DNA from 3 places in the Dokdonella soli genome. Region 1 is predicted to be linked to each of the others. Evidence: riboswitches for the same ligand, from Rfam matches in the RefSeq annotation. Region 1 holds a riboswitch; each other region holds the start of a gene.
The links. A riboswitch is a leader RNA that binds a small molecule or an ion and turns the genes downstream of it on or off. The one in region 1 is predicted to bind cobalamin.

Region 1 (5,414 bases):
GCGCGCCGTAGCGCGGCGGCAGGTGCAGCATCGCGAGGCGCTGGTCGGCGACGTACTCGAGGTACTGGCGCATCTCCTTCAGCGTCATGCCGACCACGCCGCCGCCGAGCACGTCCTCGGCGAACGCAGTCTCGCAGTCGACCGCCTCGGTGATCATCTGCGTGACCTGGGCGGCCCACTCGGCATCGAACAGCTGTGGCTCCTCACGCTCGACCGTACGCAGTACCTCGAACGCGAAACCCATGTGTGCGGATTCATCGCGGAACACCCAGGCGGTGCCGGCGGCGAGCCCTGGCAGCAGGCCACGCGAACGCAGGAAATACACGTAGGCGAACGCGCCGAAGAAGAACAGGCCTTCGATGCAAGTCGCGAAACAGGTCAGATTCAGCAGGAACTGGCGCTTGTCCGCCTCCGAATCGATGCGATCGAGGGTCTGGATCGAATCGATCCAGCGCTGGCAGAACGCGGCCTTGCGCCGGATCGAAGGAATGTTCTCGACCGCGGCGAATGCCTGCGCGCGCTGTTCGGGCTCGGGAATGTAGTGGTCGAGCAGGGTCAGGTAGAACTGCACATGCAGTGCTTCTTCATACAGCTGGCGCGACAGGTACATGCGCGCCTCGGGCGCGTTGATGTGCCTGTAGAGGTTCAGCACGAGGTTGTTCGCGACGATCGAATCCCCGGTCGCGAAGAACGCGACCAGACGCTGGATCAGATGACGATCGGCAGGCGTCATGCGCTGGACCAGATGGCCGAGGTCGATCTGGAAATCGATCTCCTCGACGCTCCAGGTGTTCTTGATCGCAGCGCGGTACATCTCGTAGAACTGCGGATAGCGCATCGGCCGCAGGGTGAGGTCGAAGCCGGGGTCGAGGAGGCGCGTTGATGGAACGGACATGGGCATTCCTTGAGTTCTTGCAGTACGCGAAACGACTGAACCTTCTGGCTCGTCATCCCGGCGAAAGCCGGGATCCAGTTTCTTCGATGAAGAGCAGACGCTGGATCCCGGCTTTCGCCGGGATGACGAGCTTTCTCTACTGGCAGGCCTCGCACATCTCCGGATTCTCCAGCGAACAGACCACTGCTTCCGCATCGGTATAGGTCTTCGCCGGCCCCGCGCCCACCGTCGCCTTCGCGATCCGCGTCGCCGGCCGCGAGCGCAGGTAATAGGTCGTCTTCAGTCCTTGCTTCCATGCGTACATGTACATGCTCGACAGCTGGCCGATGTTCGGATTCTCGATGAACAGGTTCAGCGACTGGCTCTGGTCGATGAATGCGCCGCGCTCGGCGGCCATGTCGATCAGTGCGCGCATCGGCGTCTCCCAGACCGTGCGATAGATCGTCTTGAGCTCGTCCGGCAATGCCACGATCGGCTGCACCGAGCCTTCGGCGAGCTTGATCGCGTCGCGGATCTCGGCGGTCCACAAGCCGAGCCGTTTCAATTCATCGACCAGGTAGCGGTTCACCTGCAGGAAATCGCCGGACAAGGTCTCGCGCTTGAACAGGTTCGACACCTGCGGTTCGATGCATTCGTAGCAGCCGGCGATCGAGGCGATCGTGGCCGTTGGCGCGATCGCGATCAGCAGCGAGTTGCGCAGGCCATGAGCCTGGATCTCCGCACGCAGCACATCCCAGCGCGCGCTGTCGCGCGGGGTGACGTTCCAGGCGTCGAATTGCAACTCGCCACGCGCGGCGCGCGTGTCGGCGAAGGCCGGATGCGCGCCCTTCTCGCGCGCGAGGTCGAGCGACGTGCGCAGCGCCCAGTAGTAGATCTCCTCGGAGATCCGCGCCGACAGTTCGCGCGCCGCTGCGCTGTCGAACGGCAGGCGCAACGCGAAGAACACGTCCTGCAAGCCCATCAGGCCGAGGCCGACCGGACGCCAGCGCAGGTTCGACGCGCGCGCGGTGTCGATCGGATAGAAATTCAGATCGATCACGCGGTCGAGCTGGCGCACCGCGACCTGCACGGTGTGCGCGAGCTTGTCGAAATCGAACGCGACACCGTCGTGATGCCGCGAAAGATTGATCGAGCCGAGATTGCAGACCGCGGTTTCGCCGTCGTTCGTGACTTCGATGATCTCGGTGCACAGGTTCGACAGGTGCACCACGTTGCCCGGCTTCGCGGTCTGGTTGCCGGCGCGGTTGCAGGCGTCCTTGAACGTCATCCAGCCGTTGCCGGTCTGCGCCAGCGTGCGCATCATGCGTGCGTAGAGGTCACGCGCCTTCACGGTCTTCTTCGCGAGCCCCTGCGCCTCGGCCTGCACGTACGCGCTTTCGAACGCCTCGCCCCACCGGTCCGGGAAATCCGGCACGTCCTTCGGATCGAACAGCGACCACATCCCGTCCGTATCGACGCGATGCATGAACAGATCCGGGACCCAGTTCGCAATGTTCAGATGATGCGTGCGGCGCGCGTCGTCGCCGGTGTTTTCGCGCAGCTCGAGGAACGCCTCGATATCGGCGTGCCAGGATTCCAGGTACACGCAGGCCGCGCCCTTGCGCTTGCCGCCCTGGTTGACCGCGGCGACCGAGGAATCGAGCGTCTTCAGCCACGGCACGATGCCGTTGCTCAAGCCATTGGTCGAGCGGATCAGCGAGCCTTCCGAACGCACGCGATGCCAGGCGAGACCGATGCCGCCCGAGAACTTCGACAGCAGCGCGACGTCGCGGTACTTGCCATAGATCGCCTCCAGCGAATCCTCAGGCGAATCGAGCAGGAAGCAGCTCGACAACTGTTCGTGGCGCGTGCCGGAATTGAACAGCGTCGGCGAACTCGGCACGTAGTCGAGACCGGCGAACAGCTGGTACAGCTCGATGGCGTCGCCCGCGCTCTCGCTGAGCGCGCAGGCGACGCGCAGCCAGAACTGCTGCGGCGACTCGATGACCTGACGCTGAGTCGGATGCTTGAGCAGGTAGCGGTCGTACAAGGTGCGTAGGCCGAAGTATTCGAAGCGCAGCGTGTGGCGCGGATCGATCGCGTCGTTGAGCTTGCGCGCATTCGCCTCGACGAACGCGAGCACGCGCTCGTTGATCAGACCCGCATCGAAACCGAGTCGGATCGATTGCGAGAACGAATACACGCCGAGCCCCTGCACTTCCTTGTCGATGTAGCCGGCAAGCAGGCGCGCGGCGACCTTCGAGTATTCGGGCTCCTCGGCGATGAACGAGGCCGCGGTGCGGATCGAGAGTTCATCCAGTTCGCGCGTGGTCGCACCGTCGTACAGGCCGGCGATCGTCTTCAGCGCGACGCGCATCGGCTCGACATCCGCGAGCCCCTCGCAGCAGCGCGTGACCGCGCGCACGATCTTGTTGAGGTCGACCGGTTCCTTCGCGCCCGAGCGCTTGGTCACCTGCATCGCGATCGGGCCCGCGTGCGGCGCGGTCAGGCGGAAACCCGGTTGATTCGGCGGGACGGCGGCGGCGGGAGATGCGGCGGACTCGGCGACAACTTCGGACGTGGACATGCGTTCTCTCCTTCGCGAGCAGCGGACCCGCAGAAGTAAAGGCACGGCGACGCACGGAATGAGACTTGGGCCCGCGATCCGCCGGCCTTCGCTCCCGCGAGCGAAAGAAGAACCTGCGGATGACGCCAGTCGAAAGGGACGCGGGCTCCGGACGGAGGCGCGACGACTTTCGGCCTGCCCCTCCCGCGAGGGCCTTCGAGCCAGACGCTCCGCATTGCGGCGGAACGGTCGCGGCGGGTATTCGGACTCTCGGGCGCGAGGCGTTTGCCTCACCTACTGGACGCCGCTTCCCAAGCCGAAGCTCAGTGCCTGATGCGTCGTTCGCTCCCGATCACCGCTGCGGGGCAGCTCCGGATTCGCACCGGATTCCCTCGGAGGTTTTGTGACCCCCAACCCAGATGTTGTGCTGGGCGCCATCGACGACCACAAGATATGCCCTCGTGACCGGAAGTTCAATCGGTTTCTTGCCGCACACGAGTTTCCATGAGTCGGCAGGCGACGGCCCCCACCAGCATCGCCGGCACGAACCAGAGCACTTCATGCACCCCACCCGCCAGGCCGACCAGCGCAGGACCCGGGCAGTAGCCGACCAGTCCCCAGCCGATGCCGAATATTCCCGCGCCCACAATCAGACGGCGATCGATCCGCTGCGTCGCAGGCAATTCGAACCCGGGCGCGAAACGCGGTTTGGGCAAGCGAAGAATCCAGCGGAACGCGATCACGGTAACGCCGACAGCAGCGCCAAGCACCAGGATCAGGGTTGGGTCGAACTGGCCGAAGATATCCAGGAAGCCTTGCACGACGCGCGGATCAGTCATGCCCGAGATCGCCAGGCCGACCCCGAACAAGGCTCCTGAAAAAAGAGCCGCGAACCAGCGCGCATTCATGCCGACCATCCCGGCCAATGGCGCATCACGAACACCGTCGCCATCGCGGCGGCCATGAAGGTCAGCGCCGCGGGCCAACGAGCGCAGCGACAACCTGCCCAGGCCACACACGCCATGACCGCTGGTGCAACCGCTGCCCATGCGCGTGCCGAAGCCGACGAGCAATCCACCCACGACGAGCAGGATCACCGGATAACCTTGCCGATGTGGCTCACCCACGGCGAACCAGCGCATCGTCCCCCCGCCCGCAAGCATCAAGCCGAGCAGGAACGCAACACGCCAGCCACGATCCGACGACGCGGCCCCGGTCACGGCGTTGACGATGCCGCTGATGCCCGCGATGCGGCCGTTCAGCCACAGCAGCAAAGCGGCGGCCATGCCGATCAGCACACCGCCGACCCATCCGCTCATCCGGGCGTTCATGCCATGCCTCCCAGCTGGTTAAGCGGCAACTTCAACCAGACGATGCCGTTGGTGTCCGGCGGCGGCAGGCGCCCGCCGCGGATGTTGACCTGCAACGCCGGCAGGAGCAGTCGTGGTACCGTCAGGTTGGCGTCGCGCGCACCGCGCATCGCCACGAACTCGGCTGCAGTGATGCCGCGACCGACATGCAGGTTGTCCCGCACCTCGGCGGCGATCGACGTCTCCGCCATCGGCGCACGTCCGGCCGGCGGATAGTCGTGGCAGAGGAAGATACGCGTGTCCGCTGGCAGCGCCAGGATCGTCTGGATCGAGGCATGCAGCCGCGCGGCATCGCCACCCGGGAAGTCGCAACGTGCGGTGCCGACGTCCGGCGCGAACAGGGTGTCGCCGACAAACGCTGCATCGCCGACAAGATAGGTCAGGCTGTCGCCGGTGTGGCCGGGCGTGGCGAGGACGCGCGCCTCCAGGCCGCCGATGCGGAAGCGCTCGTCGTCGTCGAACAGGCGGTCGAACTGGCGGCCATCGGGGACGAAGTCCTCGCCCAAGCCGAACAGCGGCTTGAAGTGCGCCTGGACCGCAGCGATGCCGCGGCCAATCGCCAGCGGCGCCCCGAGCACGTCATGCAGATGGCCGCCGGCGCTCA
Region 2 (5,414 bases), 200 kb from region 1:
GGCGATCGCCAAGCAGCTCGACTACCGCCAGACCTACGATGCCTACGAGAAGCTCAACGACGAAGCGCGGGCGAATCTCTCGTTCGCGAACTTCACCCAGTTGAAGCAGGCTGAGCAGGTGGTCATCGCCAAAGGGCAAGCGCGCGTCCCGTTGCTGCAGAACAGCCTCTTTGAAGTGGAGAAGGCAATGAACGCCAACGGGGCGGCACAGAAAAGGAGCCGAGTCATCGGGTTCATCTCCTCCATCTTCGGAAGTTTCCTACTCCTTCTTGCCAATCTGATCGCCCAGAGTCGGGCGCCCGATTGATTAGGACTGCGCGGGTGTCAAAGTCCGGCTGTCGCTGGTCAGGTTGCTCCCACAGGGTCGAACCATCAAATGCAACGTCACTGCGAACAACCTGGACAGGGGTTGACCGTGGCGACCAGCGAGCTCGAGTGGGTGCCCTGAGCAGAAACCCTGGTTCATCACGAGGCGCCTGAAATGCGCGCTGTGCGCCGTCGCGTGGCGGGACAAGCGACCTGATGGAAATGTCCGCTGCCCAACCGAGGCGAGCAGCGGACACTTCGACATGACTCAGGTTGTTTTTTCTACGGAAGATCGCAACCGCCGCGCAGCTTCGACCATCGCGGCGAGCGTCGTGCGCGTCTCCGGCCAACCGCGGGTTTTCAGCCCACAGTCCGGGTTGACCCACACTTGCTCGGGGAAGAGCACAGCGCCTGCTTTCTCCAGCAGCTCCGTCATCTCGTCCACGGATGGCACGCGCGGTGAGTGGATGTCGTAGACGCCCGGCCCGATCTCGTTGGGATAGCGAAACTTCACAAAGGCATCGAGCAGCTCCATGCGCGAGCGGGAGGTCTCGATCGAGATCACGTCGGCATCCATCGCCGCGACCGAGTCAATGATGTCGTTGAACTCGGAGTAGCACATGTGCGTGTGGATCTGCGTATCGTCGGCAACTCCCGACGCTGTGATACGGAAGCACTCCACCGCCCAGTCCAGATAGACCTGCCAGTCTGCTCGCCGCAATGGCAAACCTTCGCGCAACGCGGGTTCGTCGATCTGGATCACGCGAATCCCCGCACGTTCAAGATCGATCACTTCGTCGCGCAGCGCCAGTGCTATCTGCCGGCAGGTGGCGGCTCGGGGTTGGTCATCGCGAACGAATGACCACTGCAGTACCGTCACCGGTCCGGTCAGCATGCCCTTCATCGGCTTGTCGGTCAGCGACTGCGCATACTGCGACCAGCGCACCGTCATTGGCGCCGGACGCTCGACATCGCCGTAGATGACGGGGGGCTTGACGCAACGCGATCCATAGCTCTGTACCCAGCCATTCTTCGTAAAAGCAAAACCATCGAGCTGCTCGCCGAAGTACTCAACCATATCGTTGCGCTCGAATTCGCCGTGGACGAGCACGTCGATGCCGATTTCCTCTTGGAAACGCACACACTTTTCCGTCTCAGCCACCAGGAAAGCGTCATAGGCGGCATCCGACAGCTTGCCGGACTTGTGCTTCGCGCGCGCCTCTCGCACTTCATGTGTCTGCGGAAACGAGCCAATCGTCGTGGTCGGGAATAGCGGCAGCCGCATCCGTTCTTCCTGCAGAACTCGGCGTTTCGGATAGGCGGAGCGACGCCGTGCGGACGATGCTTCGAGAGAGGCCACGCGTTCCGCGACACGGGGTTTGTGGACTCTTTTCGAGGTGCTCCGCGTCTCTCGCCGTTCGCGTGCAACATCGAGCGTATCCACCGAGGAAACGAGACCGTTCAGCGCGTCGACGATGGCGCGCACTTCCTCGACTTTCTGTCGCGCGAACGAAAGCCAGGACTGGATGTCGGAGGGAAGCGACGTCTCAAGTGTTGCATCGACCGGCACGTGCAAGAGTGAACAAGACGGCGCGACCTGCAGGCGGTCACCGCCGAGTCGATCATGCGCACGGCGTACAAGCGGCACCGCGCGATCGAGATCGGTACGCCAGATATTGCGTCCGTCGACGACACCGAGTGACAACGTCCGTTCTGCCGGCAACGCGTCGAGTACAGCATCCAATTGATCGGGCGCGCGAACCAGGTCGACATGCAATCCGTCGACGGGCAGGTCCACAGCGAGGTTGAGGTTGTCGCCGAGGGCGCCGAAATAAGTCGTCAGCACAAGCTTGGGACGATCCACATTCGCGAATGCCGCGTAAGCACGGCGATAGGCCGCATGATCGTCCGCATCCTGATCGAGGATGAGGCAGGGTTCGTCGATCTGCACCCATTGGGTGCCGGCGGCCTTGAGTCGACCGAGCAATTCTATGTAGACGGGCAGCAGTCGATCCAACAGTGCCAGGCGATCGCTCCCATCGACAGTTTTCGCCAACATTAGAAAACTGACGGGACCCAGCAACACCGGACGCGCTTCGAGGCCCAGCGCCTTCGCTTCCAGGTACTCGGCGACCGGCTTGTCGCCACGAAGTTGAAAGGTCTGGGTGCTCTGCAGCTCTGGAACGAGGTAGTGGTAGTTGGTGTCGAACCACTTCGTCATCTCGAGGGCGCGCAAATCGAATTCATCATTCTGCGCCCCGCGTGCCAGCGCGAAATAACCCTCTAGCGGATCGCGATCGGCAAGCTTCCGGTAACGGTCGGGGATGGCGTCGAACAGAAACGCCATGTCGAGGACCTGGTCGTACAAAGAAAAGTCGTTGCAAGGCACGGAGTCTGCGCCGGCTTCACGTTGAATACGCCAGTGTCGGTGCCGCAGATCCTTCGCGATGTCCTGCAGCTGCTGCGGCGAGCTTTCGCCGCGCCAGTAGGCCTCGAGTGCGTGTTTGAGCTCACGCTTCGCGCCGATGCGCGGAAAGCCGAGATTGGTAACAAGAGTCATGAATGCAATTCCTCATGCGTCAGTGGCAGTGAGGAACGAAGGAACCGCGCGTCGACTCGCCTGCAAGTACAGACAAGGGATTCGTCACGCCAGCGACCTTCGCCCCCGCGGGCGAACCGGAACTGCGTGGCGAGCGCGCGGGAGTACGCGCACGATGGAAATGCATCGTGCGAGAGCTCCGGCCGCTTCCCCACGGAAGGTCCAGGTCAAACAGGGATCTCTCCCTGGACGAGGCAGGTCTTCGGGCTCGTGGACGTGAAGCGCATCAGCGCTTCGCCTAGTGTCCGCCGCTTCCCAGTCCTTAGGGACCAGTGCTACTGGCGAAGGTCGTTTCCACACACCGCTGCGGGGCAGCGCCGGAATTGGCCCATGACGGCCGCACCGGCTTCCCTTTTAATTCCATCGCTCTATGCGGATAGAGCGATGGAAACCATCGACGCGTGGAAAAGTACGCGCAGCATCGGACGACGTCAAGCATCGCTGCGTCGACGGGCCCTTCCGGCAAGGCGCCAGCCAATCCCGGCAATCCAGCGAGTACAGGGCTCCTGAGTGATGGCCATTTCAAAACCGGGTCGCTCATTCGTCATTGACTAAATGTGACGGGGCGCCGCCGTGATGGCGCTTGCCCCGTAGTAGGGCGTGGCAATGGTCGATGAGCTGGCACGAGACGGGGAGAGGCATGAATCAACGTCTCGTAGTGCAGCGCCGCTGGGGGAGTCGGCGGGTTCGACGGAATCTGGGGCCAATCGAAGGAGACACGGTGATGGGTGTTCGTTTCACGCGGCAGTGGCCGCTGGCAGCAGCAATCGCGACAATCATTGGTAGTACGGGGATGGCCGTAGCGCCAGCGTTCGCCGGATCGGCTTCCACGGACGACGGGCCTTCCGGAAGCTCCACTGTAGTTGCCCGGGAGTCCGTTCCGAATCGCTACATCGTGCGGTTTGTCGAGCAGACGATACCAACCTATTTCGCGGGCCAGGCGGGGGCAAACTCCGTTCAGGCCGTCGGTCCCTACAAGGCGAACGGAGCCTTGGGCCGACTGCACCTCGATTCGGCCAATTCAGCGGTGGCGAACTACCGGCAGTACCTCGAGGGCCGGCAGGCCAGCCACTTGAGTGCTATTGCGATGACGTTGGGCCGCACGCCGAACGTGGTATCGACGATGGCGCATGCGCTGAACGCTGCAGTGATAGACGGGCTTTCGGCAAGCGATGTTGCGAAGCTGAAAAAGCTGCCCGACGTCCTTTCAGTCACGCCTGACTACATCGTCCATCAGGCGAGCGACGTCGGTCCGGGCTTCATCGGGGCCTCCTCGATCTGGTGGGGAACTCCGGCGGGGCAGGACACGCTGTTCGCTAACGGCTTCGAATCGTTGCTGGGCTATCGAGGCGACGGTGTCGTCATCGGCAATATCGATACCGGCTACAACAGCAAGAGTCCCTCGTTTGCAGCCGTCGACGATCAGGGCTACCACATCCAGAACCCATTGGGTTCTGGCCACTACATCGGTCAATGCGGCGTGCAGGGCATCAATCTGGCCGGCGGATGCAATGACAAGGTCATCGGCGTCTACGACGAATTGGGTGTGCAGGAGCCCAAAGAGCCGGCTCAATCCGTTGAGGACAGTCCGCTCGATGGCCACGGCAGCCACACCGGCAGCACCGCTGGCGGCAACAGCCGTTCCGCCACCATCGGCAGCTTTACAGCACATCTGTCGGGTGTCGCACCGCACGCCAACCTGGTGATCTACCGTGGCCTCTACAACAGAAACGGTTCCACATCCGCGCTCGCCGCCGCGGCGAACCAGGCGATCCAGGACGGCATCGTCGATGTGTTGAACTACTCGATCAGCGGCGGCCTCGATCCTTGGAATGATCCGGTTTCGCAAGCATTCCTCTCAGCCACCGATGCCGGCATTTTCGTCGCGGCGGCGGCGGGCAACAACGAGACCACACCGGTAACGCTCCCAGGAACAGCAAATCACTGGGAGCCATGGGTCACGACGGTTGCCGCGGGCAACCACACGGGTGGCCCCCTGGGTTACTCCGCGACGGTTTCGGGTGCAGGTGCACCTGGTCCAATCGGCATGAACACGGCCCCCAACTCGACCCAGCCAAGCGGGCCGATTGCGACCGTGCTGGCGGTCAGTCCGAACTTCGGTGCGGCCAACGATTGCGCTGCGCTTCCATCAGGCACGTTCACCGGCAAGATGGCCATCTTGCATTTCGTGAGCGGCCCTTGCGGCACGAATGCGCTGGCGGCGAATGCGAAGGCCGCGGGTGCAGTCCAGGTACTGCTGGTCAATTCGACCGACGACTACATCAGCAGCGGTGCTGCACAGACCATTCCGGTGTTTACCACGAGCAGCGGGCAGGGCAACGCCCTTGAGGTCTACGCGGCAGCTCATCCGGGTACCGCCATGAATATCGGCTACCCCGCCAATTCGCGCCTGCCGGCCCAGCCGGACAAACTAGCCAGCTTCAGCCTGCTTGGTCCGGTCGGTACCGACGCCATCAAGCCGGATGTGCAGGCGCCGGGCGTGGCCGTC
Region 3 (5,414 bases), on a different contig from region 1:
GGTACGGTCGTCGTGTTCGAGGACATCTACGGTAACCGTTGGGATCTGATCGGGCCGGCGCAATGAAGCTCGTCCTCGCCAGCAGCAACGCCGGCAAGCTGGTCGAGATGCGCGCAATCCTCGCCGGTCTCGACATCGAGCTGGTCGCGCAACCGGAATTGGGCATCGACGATGCCGACGAGACCGGCTCGACCTTCATCGAGAACGCTCTGATCAAGGCGCGTCATGCCACGCGCGCATCCGGCCTGCCCGCACTCGGCGACGATTCAGGCCTGTGCGTCGACGCGTTGAATGGCGCACCCGGCCTGTACTCGGCGCGCTACGCCGGCGGCCACGGCGACGCCGCGGCGAACATCGCGAAGCTGCTCGATGCCTTGCACGATGTGCCCGAATCGGGGCGCACCGCACATTTCCACTGCGCGATCGTGCTGCTGCGCAACGCCGACGATCCGGCGCCGCTGATCGCGGAAGGCCACTGGCATGGCCGCATCCTCGCCGCGCCGCGCGGCAGCAACGGATTCGGCTACGACCCGGTGTTCTTCGATCCTGCACTGGGCGCCGGCGCGGCGGAATTTGATGCCGCCACCAAGAACCGCGTCAGCCATCGCGGACAGGCGCTGGCGCGGTTGCGCGAGCTGATCGCCCACGCCGCCCCCTCCTCGTAGGAGCGGCTTCAGCCGCGATGCTCTTCGTTCTGATCGAACGCACCAGAAAAGCATCGCGGCTGAAGCCGCTCCTACGGTCACGTCACGATCCTGGACGCCCCACCCGCCGCCAACGCCTACAATCACGTCATGTCACTCGTCACACCACCGCTGTCGCTGTACATCCATATTCCGTGGTGCGTGAAGAAATGCCCGTACTGCGACTTCAACTCGCATGCGCAGAACGGCGCGCTACCGGTCGATGCGTATGTCGACGCGCTGCTCGCCGATCTCGACCGCGATCTGCGCGGCTTGGGCGAAGCGATCATGGGCCGGCCGCTGCGCAGCATCTTTTTCGGGGGCGGCACGCCGAGCCTGTTCGCACCCGACGCGATCGCGCGCATTCTCGACGGCGTCGCCGCGCGCATCGATCTGCCACGCGGCATCGAGGTCACGCTGGAGACCAATCCCGGCACGGTCGAGCATGGCCGTTTCGACGGCTACCTCAAGGCCGGCGTTTCGCGACTCAGCTTCGGCGTGCAGAGCTTCGACGATGCCAAGCTGCGCCGGCTCGGTCGCATCCACTCCGCCGCCGACGCGGAACGTGCGATCAGGGAAGCGCAGGATGCGGGCTACGCGAACTTCAATCTCGACCTGATGTACGCGCTGCCGGAACAGACGCTCGACGGCGCGCTCGCCGACATCGAACGCGCGCTCGCGCTGCTTCCCGCGCATATCTCGCACTATCAACTCACGCTGGAACCGAACACGCTGTTCGCCGCGAAACCGCCGCCGCTGCCGGACGCGGACAGCGCCTGGGACATGCAGGAAGCCTGTCAGCAGCGCCTTGCCGAGGCCGGCTACGCGCAATATGAGGTCTCCGCGTATGCACGCGACGATCGGCGCTCGGCGCACAACCTCAACTACTGGACATTCGGCGACTACCTCGGCATCGGCGCCGGCGCGCACGGCAAGTTCAGCGATGCAGCGAGCGGACGCATCGCGCGCACGACGAAGGTGAAGCTGCCGCGCAGCTATCTCGAACGCGCCGAACGCGATGAAGCGTTCGGTACGAACACCGATGTGGCGCGCGCGGACCTGCCGTTCGAATTCATGATGAACGCGCTGCGCCTCAACGACGGCGTCGCGAGTCCGCTGTTTGCGGAACGCACGGGCCTCGCGATGGACGCGCTCGACGACGGCCTGCGCGTCGCGCGCGAACGCGGCTGGCTGGAACGCGATCCGGCGCGCATCATTCCCACCGAACTCGGCCGCCGCTGGCTCAACGACGTGATCGAGCTGTTCCTGCCGGAGAACGGCTGAGGGAATCGGGAGCAGAAGAAGCCCGTCGTCACCCATCGGCACTCGACCGCCATGCTCGAATCGATCACGCTGACGTGCCCCTATTGCGGCGAGAGTTTCGTCACGACCGTCGACCTCTCGGCCGGCTCGCAGCGCTACATCGAGGACTGCGCCGTGTGCTGCCGGCCGATCGAAGTAACGCTGCGGGTCGATGACGACGGCGAGCTGCTCGGCGTCGATACCGCGACTGATCGCGATTGAGCTTCGCTTGCGGCGCCCCGCCCCCGCCCCTACACTGCGCGCCGCCACAGGTGTCCCGCGCGTTGTCGCGCGGGGTGAAACGGGAAGCCGGTGCGAATGCGGGTTCGATCAACGAATCCGATTCAAGACCGGCGCTGCCCCCGCAACGGTAAGCAAGCCGAACCGGATCAGTTGCCACTGCCGCAGAAGCGGCGGGAAGGCGATTCGGCCGATGTAATGGTGGTTTTGCGCTCATCCCCGAGCGCGAAAAGAAGGTGGTCGTCCGCGACCGCACTTTTCACCAGGCGCATCGCTTGCAAGCCCGGAGACCGGCCTGAGGCTTTCACCGATCGCACTCGAGTCGGCTCCACGAGCCAGGACAGCGAATCGGCGAATCAGCTCCAGGCGTTGCGGCGGGCAACGGGCGGGCAAGGGCGCCCGCCGTCCTTTGCACGACCCTCCTCCGACGCCCTGGCCACGCGGGTGTGCGACAGGAGGGTATGAAATGTTCCGTTATTCCGTTTTGTTCATCGCGGTCTCGGCCGCGCTCGGCGGCGCCGCACACGCCGACGAGGTCGACCTGCAGCCGACCGTGCAGGTCACCGCCTCGCGCGTGGCGGAAACCGTCGACCAGACGCTCGCCGACGTCAGCGTGATCACTCGCCAGGACATCGACACTAGCGTCGCACGCGACGTGCTTGACCTGATGCGCCTCGAAGCCGGAATCGATCTGTACCGCACCGGCGGCCCGGGCCAGCAGACCTCGCTGTTCCTGCGCGGCACGAACTCGAACCAGGTGCTGGTGCTGATCGACGGCGTGCGCACCGCAGCGGCGACCACCGGCGCGTTCGCGTTCGAGCAGTTGCCGCTGGACGCGGTCGAGCGCATCGAGATCGTACGCGGCCCGCGCGCGAGCTACTGGGGTTCGGACGCGATCGGCGGCGTGATCCAGATCTTCACGCGCAAGCTCGAGGGTCCGCGCGTCGCGCTCGGCTATGGCAGCTACCGTGATGCCGAGGGCAGCGCGGGCATCGGCCACTGGGACGGCGCGAACGGCTACAGCGTGCAGGTCGGCGCGCGTCATGTCGGCGGCTTCTCCCCGACCAATCCCGGCATCTGCAACGGACCGAACGATCCGTACTGCCCGTACGACGGGGACGACGATGGCTACCGCAACACGAACCTCGCCGCGCGCGGCGCCTACACGCTCGGCAGCCAGCTGCTGTCGGCCACGCTGTACCGCAGCCAGGGCCAGGTGCAGTTCGACCAAGGTTACTCGAACGTGATCGAGCAGACCGCCGGCCTCAATCTCGAAGGTGAGCTTGGCGCGAACTGGAGCCATCGTCTCGCACTCGGCAACGCGCGCGAGGACCTCAACACGCCGGCGTTTTCGACGCTGTACCTGACCCGACGCAGCAGCCTGCTCTGGCAGAACGAGATCCGCCTAGACGAGAACCAGCGCCTGATCGCCGGCCTCGACCTCGTCCACGAAAAGGGTGAGACACGCGACACCTCCAGCAACACGCCGCGCTATCGCGACAGTCGCGACAACCGCGCGCTGTTCGGTGGCTGGCGCGCAGCGTTCGGCGCGTTCGACAGCGAGCTCTCGGCCCGCCACGACGACAACAGCCAATTCGGCGGCGCGACCACCGGCTCGCTGGCGCTGGGCTGGCGCGTCAACGAACGGCTGCGCGCGTATGCGAGCTTCGGCCAGGGCTTCCGCAGTCCGACCATGAACGAGCTGTACGATCCCGGCTATGGCGGCTATTTCGCCGGCAATCCGAACCTCGCTCCGGAGCGCTCGCACAGCGCCGAACTCGGCCTCGAGTTCTCGCCGACGGCGAATCAGCGCTTCAAGGCGAACCTCTATTCGACGCGCGTGCATGACCTGATCAGCTTCACCGGTCCTCAGAACCGCGCCGAGAACATCGCGAACGCGAAGCTCGACGGCGCCGAGCTGAGCTACCGAGTCAACGCGGGGGCGTGGTCTGCGCGCGCCGCGTACACCTGGGAGGACGCGCGCAACGCGGACACCGACACGCCATTGCTGCGCCGCGCCAAACAGAAGGTATCCGGCACCGTCGAACGCAGCTTCGGCGAGCGCTTCACAGCCGGAGCCGAACTCGTCTACGCGGGCAGGCGCCACGATATCGGCGGCGTCGAGTTGCCGGCTTATGCGATCGTGAACTTGCGCGCGCGCTACACGCTGAGCCCAGCCTGGAGCCTGAGCGCACGTCTGGAGAACCTCGCCGACCGCAACTACGAATTGGTCCACGGCTACAACACGCCGGGGCGTTCCGGCTTCCTGGACATCGTCTGGCAGCCGTAGCGCTGCGCAGCCTCTGTTCGCCCGCTGGACGACGTGCAAGAATCGTCTCCGTCGACCGCACGAGCGGCGGTCGACGGGGAAACAGGGGAGCGCGCGCAACTGATCGCGGCGCATTGGGGCAAGCGCAGCAGCGACACACCCGCAGCGTACGAGAGCACGTCCGGCCGCATGACGATACGCAGGCCAGCGCAGGACAGGCCGGGTCGCCCAAATGAGGGCGAGCCCTCCGCGTCGCTCGCGCGGCGGACGGATTTGCCACCCCGCGTGCGCGGGTTGCTGGACGGACTGCTGGAGCTCACGTTCACGCACTTCGAAAGCGCGATCCTGCGCACGCTCGACGAAACCGAACACGCGCTGTTCAAGCTGGCCGAACGCTCCAGCAGCAGTGCGCAGCAGCAGAAGCGCTTCGAGGGTCTTCGCGAGGTCCGGCACGGCCGCGCCGATGTAGCGCCGCGCTTCCTGCAGCACGTGGAATCGATATTCACGCGCATCCGCGGTGCGCCGAAGCCGCCACCTGCGCCGGATACGGCCGATCCCTCCATGCCGCTCGAACTGATCGATGCCGCGGTACTCGAGGAGGATCTTGCGCTGCAGGAGATCATCGGCAAGTCGGAAATCCGCAACAGTCAGGTGCTCTATGCGCTCGCGCATCGTCTCGGCGTGCTGGCCGGTACGCCGGCCTGGCCGCACGACACGATGCCGTTGGGTCCGGCGCAACTCGCCGCCGCATTCCGCTGCGCGATGCAGCCGCTCGATCTGGACACCGAGCATCGCGTGCTCGCCTATCGGCAATTCGACCGCCTGGCGATGCTGCCGATCGCGCCATTCTACGAGAGCGTGAACGCCTACCTCGTCGCGCAACGCGTGCTGCCCAACCTGCAGATGCCGGCCGGCTATCG

Region 2: linked by a shared signal. The riboswitch ahead of metE (5-methyltetrahydropteroyltriglutamate--homocysteine S-methyltransferase) and the one ahead of ABD002_RS14900 (ribonucleoside-diphosphate reductase subunit alpha) in region 1 are both predicted to bind cobalamin.
Region 3: linked by a shared signal. The riboswitch ahead of ABD002_RS13605 (TonB-dependent receptor domain-containing protein) and the one ahead of ABD002_RS14900 (ribonucleoside-diphosphate reductase subunit alpha) in region 1 are both predicted to bind cobalamin.

What each region holds. Positions count from the first base shown of each region.
Region 1 is NZ_BAAAEU010000024.1:199,517-204,930, forward strand. Features, by position in the region: gene ABD002_RS14895 (ribonucleotide-diphosphate reductase subunit beta) at 1-895, opposite strand, end outside; gene ABD002_RS14900 (ribonucleoside-diphosphate reductase subunit alpha) at 1,032-3,353, opposite strand; cobalamin riboswitch at 3,677-3,895, opposite strand; gene ABD002_RS19745 (YeeE/YedE family protein) at 3,914-4,771, opposite strand; gene ABD002_RS14915 (MBL fold metallo-hydrolase) at 4,768-5,414, opposite strand, start outside.
Region 2 is NZ_BAAAEU010000024.1:4,125-9,538, reverse strand. Features, by position in the region: gene ABD002_RS14050 (hypothetical protein) at 1-307, shown strand, start outside; gene metE (5-methyltetrahydropteroyltriglutamate--homocysteine S-methyltransferase) at 575-2,866, opposite strand; cobalamin riboswitch at 3,082-3,317, opposite strand; gene ABD002_RS14040 (S8 family serine peptidase) at 3,897-5,414, shown strand, end outside.
Region 3 is NZ_BAAAEU010000023.1:91,297-96,710, forward strand. Features, by position in the region: gene ABD002_RS13585 (VOC family protein) at 1-66, shown strand, start outside; gene rdgB (RdgB/HAM1 family non-canonical purine NTP pyrophosphatase) at 63-665, shown strand; gene hemW (radical SAM family heme chaperone HemW) at 795-1,967, shown strand; gene ABD002_RS13600 (CPXCG motif-containing cysteine-rich protein) at 2,019-2,207, shown strand; cobalamin riboswitch at 2,239-2,538, shown strand; gene ABD002_RS13605 (TonB-dependent receptor domain-containing protein) at 2,692-4,515, shown strand; gene ABD002_RS13610 (DUF1631 family protein) at 4,780-5,414, shown strand, end outside.